One region of the Streptococcus sp. ALY_208 genome, then DNA from elsewhere that is predicted to be linked to it. Evidence: predicted binding sites of a transcription regulator. Region 1 holds the regulator's gene; each other region holds the start of a gene.

Region 1 (4,272 bases):
TAGATCCGGTCACGTGTGACACCTTCAACATCCTCGACAATAGAGATACGCTCACCGGCAATACGGTTAAAGAGGGTCGATTTTCCAACATTAGGACGCCCTACAATAGCAACTGTTGGTAAAGCCATTTGCTTTCCTTTCTGAATCTATCTGTACTTTGTATTTAGCGACGGTTTTCTCCTTGGAGATGGACTGGTTTTGCTAGATAGCGTATCCGCTCCATCACACGCTTGCTCTGCCAACTTTCGTCTGTTCCACGGATATTTCCCATCTTAGCCTCTAGATCGTCAAAGCTGTAATTTGACGTAAAGAAGGTTGGTAATTCTTCAAGCATACGATGCTGCAAGATAACCTGCAAGACCTCATCACGTACCCAAGATGTCGTCTGTTCCGCTCCAATATCATCTAATATAAGGACTGGTACAGACTTAACAGCATCAATTTCATCTTTGACACTGCCGCTAGTGATAGCATTTTTGATATCAATCACAAAGCTAGGGTAATGAAGCAGCGTCGTTTGAGCCTGTTTTTTCTCCGATAGCTCGTGAGCCATAGCTGCTAGCATGAAGGATTTACCAATTCCCATATCACCATAGATATAGAGTCCCTTTTGTTGGGGATCAGGATAATTGGCTACAAATTCTACTAAGTCTTTTAGTACTTGGGCACGACTTCCAGTCCAATCCACTTCTTCAAAAGTAATTGTTTTATAGGATTTAGGCAGACTGACAACCTGGATACGATCTGCAATAGCTTTTTGAGTTTGTGCTTCCTTTAAGGCCTTGGTCTCACGATAAGAGACATCCGCATAACCCTCGTTCATGACAAGGATAGGCTCATAGCCTTTAGCACTGTAGGATTGATCTGCAGTCTGATACTTAAAGCGCTCACCTAGATATTGGTTAAACTTCGGTAAGCTGCGCTTGATTTGCTCTTGGGACATCTGATGTTCTGCGATAAAGGCTGCAATAATAGGATCCGTCATAATCTGATTGGTCAGTTCATCAAGATTAATACGACCACTCATTTGTTCGGCTATAGTTTTTCCTACAGGTTCCATCTAGTCATCCCCCTTTCCTAATTTGGCTAACATCTGACGCTTCATATCGTCCAGTCTTTTCTGGTCTTCTGGTGTGGTCTCTTCCTTGAAATCTGGATTGCTCCACTCAGGAACACTGCTGCCCTTCTTTTGAGGTTTTTGCTTACTAGCACTAGCAGAGGACTGAGACTGATTCTCTCTCATTTTGAGGATAGCCGATTGGGCCGTTTTGATCTTTTGATACAAAAAGTCATTGGCCAACTTCATGATATAGCGACGATTGAGATTGGCTGATTTGGTTTTATTAAAAGTATAGAGAACCATGATATTGATCACTTCATCTAAAAAGCTCATTTCAGCTAATTCCGCTAAAATTTTCCGCTCATCACTGGTCACCACCATGGCTTGCCGGCCTTGTTTTATCTTGGCTAAGAAATGATCAGCCGATGTTGTTTGGGCTTCCTTTAGAACGATTTGTTCCTGCTGAGTCAAATCTGATAGCGCCGCTTCTTGAGGCTGCTCAATCTTGGCCAGGATACGTTTTGGCATGATTTTATGCCGACTGGCTGTATCTTTGGCTAGCTGATAAAGATCAAACCAGGTTAACTTAAAGCGTTCAGATAGGTTATACAGTGCAATAACATCCTGCTTTTCTTGGTTAAAGCTGAGGCCGTCTGCCAGCATGCGCTGCTTGAAACTCTCCAGATCAAAATCATTTTTCATGCGTGTGGGCTGGAGGTCAATATCTCCCTTGTCAGAGAAGACTTCTGAGAATTTCTTAGAAAGATCCTGAAGGTCTCTTTGAGCTAAGTCCTCGGGAAGAAGCTCTGAAACAGCTAGATCCCCAATATGGCTAGCTAACAATCTGCGGTAGACAGCATGAGATAGAAATTGATCAGCAGACAAGGGCTCCTTGAGCTTAATAAGGTAGTGGTCTAAATCCTTATACAAGGTCACCAAATCCATCCCAGTCAAAATAGCCAGAGCTTTCTCAAAACGCGGCAGATCAAAAAGAGTATGATTTAAAATATCTGAAATTTTATGGCGCCTCTTGCCATCATCATAAAAACTAGTCAGATACTGATAGACTATCACTGCATCACTCCCCACAATAGGCAGGTAGAGACGAATCAAGTTGGTCATATCTCGGCTGACTTGATTATTCTTTAAAAAAGAAAAATCATCAATCGGTTTCATGCTTATCCTTTATTTTTATTGCGGCTACGAACACGACTGGTAATCTCTTGTAGGAGATCCTCAATCTCATCGACATCCTTGAAACTACGATAGACGCTGGCAAAGCGTACGTAAGTGATTTCGTCAAGATCCGCCAACTCATCCATCACTAAGTTTCCGACGACTTCACTGGATACCTCGCTGTCATATGCACTGCGGATCTTTTGCTCAATTCGGCTGATAACTTTTTCGATATCATCACTTGAGACCGGGCGTTTTTGGGCACTTTGGATGATGCCATTGAGAATCTTATCTCTGGAAAATTGCTCTCTGGTACCATCTTTTTTGACCACTAGGAGTGGCATCTCCTCAATACGCTCAAACGTTGTGAAGCGAGCACCACAGTTATCGCACTCACGACGTCGTCGAATTGTTTGACCATCATCTGCCTGACGACTGTCTATAACACTGGATTTATTATGATTACATTTGGGACAACGCATACAATCCCCATCCTATCTTCTTTTCTGGTAGCTTATTGTACCATAATTTAGGGTATAAAAAAAGCTGGACACTCAGGTCAAGCTCGTATTGAAGGACTTTTTCATCCTTTTATGACATACCCTCTACTGCGAACCGTTTGGATATAGGATTCCTCTCCTGGAATGTCGATCTTTCCACGAATATAGCGAATGTAGACATCGACAACATTGGTTTCAACGGTGCCCTCACTTTGGCCCCATACGATATCCAATAGTTCTTCACGTCCCATAACGGTATTACGGTTTTTTAGCAGGGTGGATAAGAGGGTATACTCACGGTTTGTCAAGGGAATCGATTCTCCTCGACGAATAACAGCACGGTTGGATTCATCTAGAATCAAATCACGATAGGAGGAGACAGCATGCGATTGTTGAGGGACCCTTTGGGATAAAAGTTCCTCAACAAGGGCTAATACCTCTTCGACAGTAAATGGCTTAACTAAGAGCCCATCAGACAGAGATTCTACCTGCTTGGGCAGACTGGATAAACCATCTCTGTCTACCAAGATCACGATGGCTATCCTTCGCTCTTTTTTTAGCTGATTAAGCTGTCCAAAAGTTTGATCATCCAAGAGATTGTGATCAATAAAGATCAGTTCAACACCCTTGTTAAAAGCTGTCGTTAGCCCATCTTGGCTAGCCTGACTCGTTTTTACTTGGTAGCCCTTTTCTTGTAGCTTCAGCGATACTAAACGAGAGACTGGCCTCTCGTTTTCAATCATAAGGATTCTCTTAGCCATCGTCAACCTCCATTTCATAATCTCCTAATCTATGGTTAAAAGCGGAAATGTCTAATGATAACACTTCCACACCATTTATAAATCCTAAATCTATTCATCATTGAACAAGCCATCCAAACTTGCAAAGGGATTGCTTGCTGCCTTTTTCTCTTCCTGAAGGGATTGGTACTGCGATTCGGTCAATACTGTCCAATCCTGTCCGGAAGGGAGCGTATCACTTGCAGCTTCCTCATCTGTTAATACCTTGAGAGGAATATTCAAAAGAATATTATCCATAACGCTCTCAGCTAAATCAATCTCATCTGACTCTAGTATTAAGACCAGATCATCATCGACTAATTCTTGCTTGGAGGCGACATCTGAACCTTCAATAAACACTTCTGATACAAAAAAGGACATCGCTAACTCTACTGGTGTCATAGAGCGGCTTGACGGGAGAGTCAGTGTATAGGAGAGGTCATAGTTTAGCAAGAAAAGGCCGTCATCATAATTGACCAATCCCTTAGCTACTACATCTCTCACTGCCGAGATGTCCGAATTTCGCCTTTTCAACTCCTCTTCGATAGCAAGCTGTTCATCGAAGTGAATCCCATCTGGGTTCTTTTTTAATTCCGTCGTATAAAACATGTCTTCTCCTTAACAATCAAGTAATCCCTGTATTTTAAATCTGGGTTGATTGGATCCAGCGCTATTGCCCTTTAATATAACAGAAATAGTTTGCAATTTCTTTACATGTCAGCAAGTTTCTCTAAATCGACATACTGCTGTAAAGATT
Region 2 (4,272 bases), on a different contig from region 1:
ACAAGAGGGAGACTGGCACCAGCTATACTAAAAACACCGATACCACTCAACATAACTGCAATACAGCCAAGAAAGAGACGTTTGCGGTTAAACTTACCAGCCAAGCTTGGAAATAGTGATACGGATATCAATCCCACAATCGTATTGAGACCATAAAGAATAGAGTATTTACCCGAATCACCTAAAATAAAGGTAAAGTAGTAAAGCTGCAAAGCATTAAGTGTATTAATCCCTAGACCATAAAACCAATAGCCAAGTGACAACCACATTAACTGATCATTTTTAGCCAAAACTTTAAAAACTTGTCGAAGTGTCGTTTTTTCCTTTGATTGACGAAGTTTGGACTCAACTTCTTTAGTCCCAATACCGACGGCCAACGATGTTAAAACACCAATCAAAGCAACAATAAAGGCGAACCAAAACCATCCCGACTTATCACCTGAGCCACCAGTATTAGTCATAGAGAAGAAAAGAACAATCGGCATAATAACGACACCAACAATATTAGCACCAATAGTTGACCCGATACGAGCAAAGGTAGCCATCTTCTCACGTTCACGAGAATCCAAAGAAAGTGCTGGAATCATAGACCAAAAGCCAATGTCTTTGATGGAGTAAAAAATATCCATCAAGAGATAAATAATCCCAAATAAAATGAGATAAAGCACGGGATTAGTGCGATTTAACCCACCTAGATCAGTAAATAAGAGCAACAAAGCAATAGAGCTTATAATCCCACCACCAACTACCCAGGGCTTGAATTTACCATAACGACTCTGGGTATTATCAATCATATTACCAATAAGCGGATCAATGAGCACTTCAAGAATACGCAAACTAGCAATAATATTGGTAATAAGCAACACATAGTGACTATCTCCTTTATCAAATAAATGAGTGGTCACAAACATAATAAAATAGGTAGATAAGGTAGCGTAAAATACGTCATTACCAAATGCACCTGCAGTATAAGATAAGCGTGAGGTCATTTGACCTTTTTCTCTACTCATAAGGGCTTCCTCCTTTTTGTTTACGCTTACATTTTACTTTTTAAGTTATTTTTTGTCAATATTTTTAGTAAAAATTAAACAATATTTTTACTAAAGAGTTTGGGAGCTATAAAAAAAGCAAGTCCATCTGGACTTGCCCACTAAAAGCTTTCTACCTATCTTCCCCGAGACCATTTTTCCAAATCATAATACCAACAAACCCCTGCATCAGCATAGCTAGATAGCTAAAAGCAACAATATCATTACCCACCGATAAGAAAAGGATAAAACTAAGAATATCGACTAAAAGCCAGAGATAATACCCATCAAGATGGCCTTTAACCTGACGCTGCTGAGCTGTAAAAGAAAGACCGTTCGTTAGCGCATCTAGGATAATCCTCTGTCCACCAATAAGCCAAGAAAGAACCCCAAGCCCAATCGTCCAGAAAAAAATCGCTACGATAATATCTCTCCAACCAAATGCCTTATCCACAACTAGCTCACCATCATCTGCCCGGCGCTTATTCCATGAAAAATGACCAATAAACTCTGTCACTAAATAGTAAAAACTGGTAATCATGTCACCATAGATGCCTTGCATACCAGCTACCAGAGCACCAGAAACATTTTGAACACCATTTAATTTAAAGGTATGCTGCCACTGTATCGCCAGCGTCCAAGTTCCTAAAAATCCAAAAATAGACATAATGATAGATAGGACATTTAAAACTGTATAATCACCGGCTAAGATGGTCGGTAAAACACTATTCATTGTAAAACCAAGCGAAGCTAAAAAAGCAAGGACTGCAAACACTTTCTGACCCTTACTAAAACGTCCCCAAGCCAGATTGAAGGACTGCTTAAACGATAATGTCGACATCTATCTCTCCAGTTCTAATAGTTTTAGATATTTCTAAAACAACAAAATACACTAAATATAGCGCAACAGAAAACTATTCTAACACTATATTTAGTGGGGTTCAAGCAATACTTCCTAAGAGCAAAACTATATAAGTTTTATATTAGATTGACAAAAAAACTCAGGTAGAAACCTGAGTTTTTCATTTCACTATAGTGAGTTAGCATCAACCTTGATACCAACACCTTGAGTAGTGGTGATAGACAAGTTAGTGATGTAAGCCCCTTTAACAGTTGCTGGTTTTGCTTTAGCGACAACATCGTTAAACGCTTTGAAGTTTTCAACCAACTTATCAGTATCAAATGATACCTTACCGATGATAGCTTGTACGTTACCTGCCTTGTCAGCACGGTAAGTAATCTTACCACCCTTAGACTCTTCAACAGCTTTAGCAACGTCCATAGTTACGGTACCAGTTTTAGGGTTTGGCATGAGGTTACGTGGTCCAAGGACACGTCCGAGACGACCAACTACTGCCATCATATCAGGTGTCGCAACAACAACATCGAAGTCCAACCAACCATCGTTGATTTTTTGAACAAGTTCTTCTTCACCAACGAAGTCTGCACCAGCTGCTTTAGCTTCTTCAGCTTTAGCACCACGCGCAAATACAAGAACGCGAGAAGTTTTACCAGTTCCGTTTGGCAAGACCATTGCACCACGGATCTGTTGGTCAGCCTTCTTAACATCAATATTAAGGTTGTAAGCAACTTCCACTGTTGCGTCAAATTTTGCAAAGTTTGTTTCCTTTGCGAGTGCTACAGCTTCTTCTACACTGTAAGCTTTAGTAGTGTCTACCTTTTCAAGGGCAGCACGCATTTGTTTGCTTTTTTTAGCCATGTTATCTTTTTCTCCTTGTGTTATGTGGTCCTATCGATTTTCATCTTCCACACCGTAAGCACTATGCTTAAACTCGGTGAAGGTGGATTCTATTAGTCAGTAATAGTGAATCCCATTGAACGTGCAGTTCCTTCGATCATGCGCATAGCAGATTCGATGTTGGCAGCGTTCAAGTCAGGCATTTTTGTTTCAGCAATTTCTTGCACTTGTGCACGAGTGACTGAAGCAACTTTTGTTCGGTTTGGTTCACCTGAACCTTTTTCGACACCTGCAGCCTTTTTCAAAAGAACAGCAGCTGGTGGAGTTTTAGTGATGAAATCAAATGATTTGTCTTCATACACAGAGATAACAACTGGGATCAACATACCAGCTTGGTCAGCTGTACGAGCGTTAAACTCTTTAGTGAATCCCATGATATTGATTCCGGCTTGACCAAGTGCAGGACCAACCGGTGGAGCTGGTGTAGCTTTACCAGCAGGAATTTGAAGTTTTACGACATTTTCGACTTTTTTAGCCATTTTGTAATTTCCTCCTTTGTGGTTTTGGCGGTAAGGATAAGATTTTTACCTCCCACAAGTATGCAAAGCGCATACCTTATTTATTATACAGCAATGCCTCACAAAATCAAGGTTTTTTCACTTTTTGATAGAAAAAGTTTACTTTAAAACCGTTTAGCGATAAAATAAACTCATGATCTATCTTTTCGCTATAATTTATTTCTTTTTAATTCCTTTTCTGGCTCAGTTTTTAGTGCGCTATTTTGATCTCACACGCTTTACGATCAAATTTCCCGATATTAGTTTACCTTTTTTAACACTAGCCATTCTCTGGATGTCTAATCGCTATTTCACACACAGCTTCTTACCTCAGTATCTTCTGATGATGTGTCTACTCGCTATTGCGACCTGCCTATTCATGCTTCGAAAAGTAGGCAACATTAAAATTTTTTCCTATCGACGTTTTCTTAAGCTCTACTGGCGGATGGGCTATTTACTTACAGCTATTTTTTATATCGTTACCGTTGTCCTAATCGCACTAAAATAAGAACAAACCTGTCCCCCTTTATTTACAAAGAAGGACAGTTTTTTTTATATTTATACTAATAAATTTATTTCCTTTTGGTCGCTTAACAGCCTTATATTTTAAATACCTGCGGCACCTGATAACCAAGCGTAGATAAAGAAGATGGCAAAGCCAAAGAGGAAAATCAAACCAGCAATTGATAGCCAATCTAGCCAGGCTGGTAGTTTTTTACCTTTAGATTTGATCAGGCTATAGTTAAGGTAGGCAAAGAATGGGGTTGTAATAAATGACCCAATCATAGCGAAACTAAGCATGCGTGCCACTTCACCTGAAAAGCCGTAAACGATAACCAAACCAGCTACTGCTGTCACCGTCATCCAAGTAATCAAGGAAGATTTTGAGGATTCTTTCTTACCCATGAGCAGGCTAAGCGCAGCATTGTTGGCACGAGAGTAGCCATCGATAACTGTGATTACAGTACCAAAAATACACAAGAAAGCG
Region 3 (4,272 bases), on a different contig from region 1:
GATACTTGTTCGTTCATACGGTCAGCAGCCATTGTGTATTGGATAAGGTCGTTGGTACCAATTGAGAAGAAGTCCACTTCCTTAGCAAATTGGTCAGCAAGCATAGCAGCTGCTGGGATTTCGATCATGATACCCACTTGAATGTTATCAGCGACTGCAACCCCTTCAGCCTTGAGGTTAGCTTTTTCTTCCTCAAAGACAGCCTTAGCAGCACGGAATTCTTTAAGAAGAGCAACCATTGGGAACATGATGCGTAATTGACCATGGACTGATGCACGAAGGAGGGCACGGATTTGCGTACGGAACATAGCGTCACCGGTCTCAGAAATTGAGATACGCAAAGCACGGAAACCTAGAAATGGGTTCATTTCTTTTGGAAGATCGAAGTATGGCAATTCTTTATCACCACCGATATCCATGGTACGAACCACAACTGGCTTACCATTCATTCCTTCAAGCACTGCCTTGTAGGCTTCGTATTGCTCGTCTTCTGTCGGAAAGTCTTGTGAATCCATGTACAAGAACTCTGTACGATATAGACCAACAGCCTCTGCCCCATTATCGTTGACACCATCAACGTCTTTTGGTGTACCAATATTAGCAGCTAACTCAAAGTGCTTACCATCAGCCGTAACAGTTTCAGCATCTTTAAGGAGCGCCCACTCAGCTTTTTGCTTAGCATAGGCCTCACCCGCTGCCTTAAACTCTGCCACCTGCTCATCAGTAGGATCAATAATGACATCACCAGTAATACCATTAACAGCAACGAGATCACCATTTTTCACGGTATCAGTGATATTATTTGTTCCAAGAACAGCAGCAATTTCGAGCGTACGTGCCATAATGGCTGAGTGACTAGTACGTCCACCAATATTAGTCACAAAAGCTTTAACAAACTTTTTATCCAATTGAGCTGTGTCAGATGGTGTCAAGTCATGTGCGATAACAATCGACTCTTCATCAATAGCAGCTGGATTTGGTAATTTCTTACCAAGAAGATTTGCCAATACACGTTTAGTGACATCACGAATATCCGCAGCACGTTCCTGCATATAAGGGTTATCTTCCATACCTTCAAAGATAGTAATGAACATGTCCGTTACTTCCTTGAGAGCAGCTTCTGCATTAATTTCTTTAGACTTGATAGTTTCCTTAATTTGGCCTACCATCTCTGGGTCAGCCAATACCATCAAATGTGCATCAAATACAGCTGCAGCTTCTTCTCCGAGGCTACCTACGGCTTTTTCACGGATAGCAGAAAGCTCGTCTTGAGACGCTGCCAGAGCTGCGTCTAGACGAGCCTCTTCTGCACTCGTATCTGAAACAGATACTGTTTCAAACGAAAGATCCGGTTGAACCAATAGATATGCCTTAGCAACAGCAACACCATCTGATGCTGCGATTCCTTTAAGCATTTCTGTCATAATCTTATGCCAATCCTTCTTTTGTCATTGTTTCTTCAATTGCTGCGATTGCATCATCTGCATCTGCACCCTCAGCAGCGATAGTAACGTCAGCACCTTGACCAACACCAAGGCTCATCACACCCATGATTGATTTAAGGTTAACTGATTTACCTTTATAATCCAGGGTGATGTCTGAAGCAAACTTACTTGCAGTTTGAACAAGCAAAGTAGCTGGACGTGCATGGATACCAGTTTCTGCAACGATGTGGAAATCTTTAGAAGCCATAATGACTCTCCTTTTTCTAATGTAAAAATTTTTGAATTATCTTATGATAACCCTTACAAAACAGAATTATATCATAAGCATTCACGATTTTCAAGATAGAAAGTTTTTTCTCCATTTTTTTGTAACCCTTTTCTTTGCTTTTCTATAAAGGTTTTCAATTCTTCACCCACACAATCTTTCTAAACCTAGAAGTATATCCAATCTCATATCAAAGTTTTTTTAAAAACATATAATAGAAGATTAATTTTATAAAAATTCTAGCTTAATGCCCCCCGGAACATTGTCATAACTGGCTTTTTTACAGTTTGGTGTCAAAAGCAAATTCACCACAATATGTTGGGTTTCCTCGAAAAAACAACCACAAAATATTGTGTTTTTTTGATTTTAATTCCTTGCTTTTTATCCTAGTTTTGGGTATGCTAGTTTCAGTAAATATTTTGGAGGGAAAATAATGGCTACTATCACAGTCTATTCAAAAAATAATTGCATGCAATGCAAAATGACCAAGAAATTCTTGGAACAAAACGGAGCTGACTTCGAAGAAATTAACATCGAAGAGCATCCTGAGAAAGTAGACTATGTTAAAAGTCTTGGTTTTACTGCTGCTCCTGTTATTGAAGCGGGGGACACTGTATTCTCTGGTTTCCAACCATCCAAGCTAAAAGAAATTATCTAAACCTAGTGTAGAACTGCTAAGTGATTTGTCGTCACTTAGCAGTTCTACATTTCAAAGCGATCGATTAATATTTTTTAAAGTTTAATTATTGTATATCAAAGGAATTTTTATGAGTCTTAAAGATCTAGGGGAAGTATCATACTTCCGTCTTAATAATGAAATCAATCGACCAGTAAACGGTCAAATCCCACTTAACAAGGATAAAGAAGCGCTGGAAGCTTTTTTTCTGGAAAATGTCATTCCTAATACCAAGTCATTCGCTACCATTACTGATAAGATCACTTATCTAACTGAGAATGATTACATTGAATCAACCTTTATTAAAAAATATAAGCCAGCCTTCATCGAGGAATTGGCGCAGTTTTTGAAAGAATCAAATTTTCATTTCCAATCTTTCATGGCTGCTTATAAATTTTATCAGCAGTATGCCTTAAAGACTAACGATGGTCTCTATTATTTAGAAAGTCTTGAGGACAGGGTTCTCTTCAACGCCCTCTACTTTGCTGACGGTAATGAAGAATTAGCCAAAGACCTAGCTAATGAAATGATTCATCAGCGCTACCAACCAGCTACACCATCATTTTTAAACGCTGGGCGTAGTCGACGTGGAGAACTAGTCTCCTGCTTTTTGATCCAAGTGACTGATGATATGAATGCTATCGGTCGTTCCATCAATTCTGCTCTGCAGCTCTCTCGTATCGGTGGAGGTGTAGGGATTTCTCTGAGTAATTTGCGTGAAGCTGGGGCACCAATTAAGGGCTACGCGGGCGCAGCATCCGGAGTAGTTCCTGTCATGAAACTCTTCGAAGACAGCTTTTCCTATTCCAACCAATTGGGCCAACGCCAGGGAGCTGGAGCTGTTTATCTAGATGTTTTCCATCCGGATATTTTAGCCTTCCTTTCAACGAAGAAGGAAAATGCTGATGAGAAAATTCGTGTTAAGACCCTATCTCTTGGGATTACTGTGCCAGATAAATTTTATGAATTAGCACGTAACAACGAAGAAATGTATCTCTTTAGTCCCTACTCTGTTGAAAGAGAATATGGTGTTCCTTTTAACTACATTAATATCACTGAGAAATATGACGAGCTGGTAGCCAACCCTAATATCACCAAGACTAAAATTTCCGCTCGTGAGCTAGAAACTGAAATTTCTAAACTGCAGCAAGAATCTGGCTACCCTTATATCATCAATGTGGATGCAGCTAATCGCTCAAATCCTATTGATGGTCGCATCATCATGTCCAATCTATGTTCAGAAGTCCTTCAGGTGCAACGTCCAAGTTTGATCAATGATCGTCAAGAATATGTCGACATGGGGACAGATATTTCTTGTAACCTAGGATCCACCAATATCGTCAACATGATGACTTCTCCAGATTTTGGTCGCTCTATCAAGGCTATGGTACGTGCGCTAACATTTGTATCTGATTCATCTAGTATCGATGCTGTCCCAACCATCAAAAATGGAAATGATGAAGCCCACACCTTTGGCCTAGGAGCTATGGGGCTGCATTCCTTCCTAGCGCAAAATCATATCCACTATGGAAGTCCAGAGTCTGTTGAATTTACTGATATTTACTTTATGCTCATGAATTATTGGACTTTGGTCGAATCCAATGCCATTGCTCGCGAACGTGGTGTCAGCTTTGTAGGATTTGAAAAATCTAAGTATGCTGATGGTAGTTACTTTGACAAGTATGTGACCGGTCAGTACCAACCTCGTTCTAAACGTGTCAAGGAGCTGTTTGCCGGGCACTTTATTCCAAGTGCAGAGGACTGGAAAGCTCTTCGTCAAGCGGTTATGGCTGATGGTCTTTATCACCAAAACCGCTTAGCGGTTGCCCCTAACGGATCCATTTCATATATTAACGATGTATCTGCTTCTATCCACCCTATTATCC

Evidence for each region. Region 1 encodes NrdR, which represses ribonucleotide reductase genes. Its sites were predicted from a motif close to ACACNATATATNGTGT; they were not measured.
Region 2: the regulator NrdR is predicted to act here: its motif matches at 1,951-1,966, upstream of pnuC (nicotinamide riboside transporter PnuC).
Region 3: the regulator NrdR is predicted to act here: its motif matches at 2,051-2,066, upstream of nrdH (glutaredoxin-like protein NrdH).

What each region holds. Positions count from the first base shown of each region.
Region 1 is NZ_JBZFUI010000003.1:73,640-77,911, forward strand. It holds gene der (ribosome biogenesis GTPase Der) at 1-128, opposite strand, end outside; gene dnaI (primosomal protein DnaI) at 164-1,060, opposite strand; gene AC4HAI_RS03870 (DnaD domain protein) at 1,061-2,236, opposite strand; gene nrdR (transcriptional regulator NrdR) at 2,239-2,718, opposite strand; gene AC4HAI_RS03880 (response regulator transcription factor) at 2,820-3,497, opposite strand; gene AC4HAI_RS03885 (YceD family protein) at 3,588-4,124, opposite strand; gene htpX (zinc metalloprotease HtpX) at 4,271-4,272, opposite strand, start outside.
Region 2 is NZ_JBZFUI010000001.1:95,594-99,865, reverse strand. It holds gene AC4HAI_RS00565 (glycoside-pentoside-hexuronide (GPH):cation symporter) at 1-1,010, opposite strand, end outside; gene pnuC (nicotinamide riboside transporter PnuC) at 1,162-1,869, opposite strand; gene rplA (50S ribosomal protein L1) at 2,059-2,748, opposite strand; gene rplK (50S ribosomal protein L11) at 2,841-3,266, opposite strand; gene AC4HAI_RS00545 (DUF3397 domain-containing protein) at 3,439-3,792, shown strand; gene AC4HAI_RS00540 (NRAMP family divalent metal transporter) at 3,891-4,272, opposite strand, start outside.
Region 3 is NZ_JBZFUI010000001.1:210,901-215,172, reverse strand. It holds gene ptsP (phosphoenolpyruvate--protein phosphotransferase) at 1-1,424, opposite strand, end outside; gene AC4HAI_RS01055 (phosphocarrier protein HPr) at 1,429-1,692, opposite strand; gene nrdH (glutaredoxin-like protein NrdH) at 2,144-2,368, shown strand; gene nrdE (class 1b ribonucleoside-diphosphate reductase subunit alpha) at 2,478-4,272, shown strand, end outside.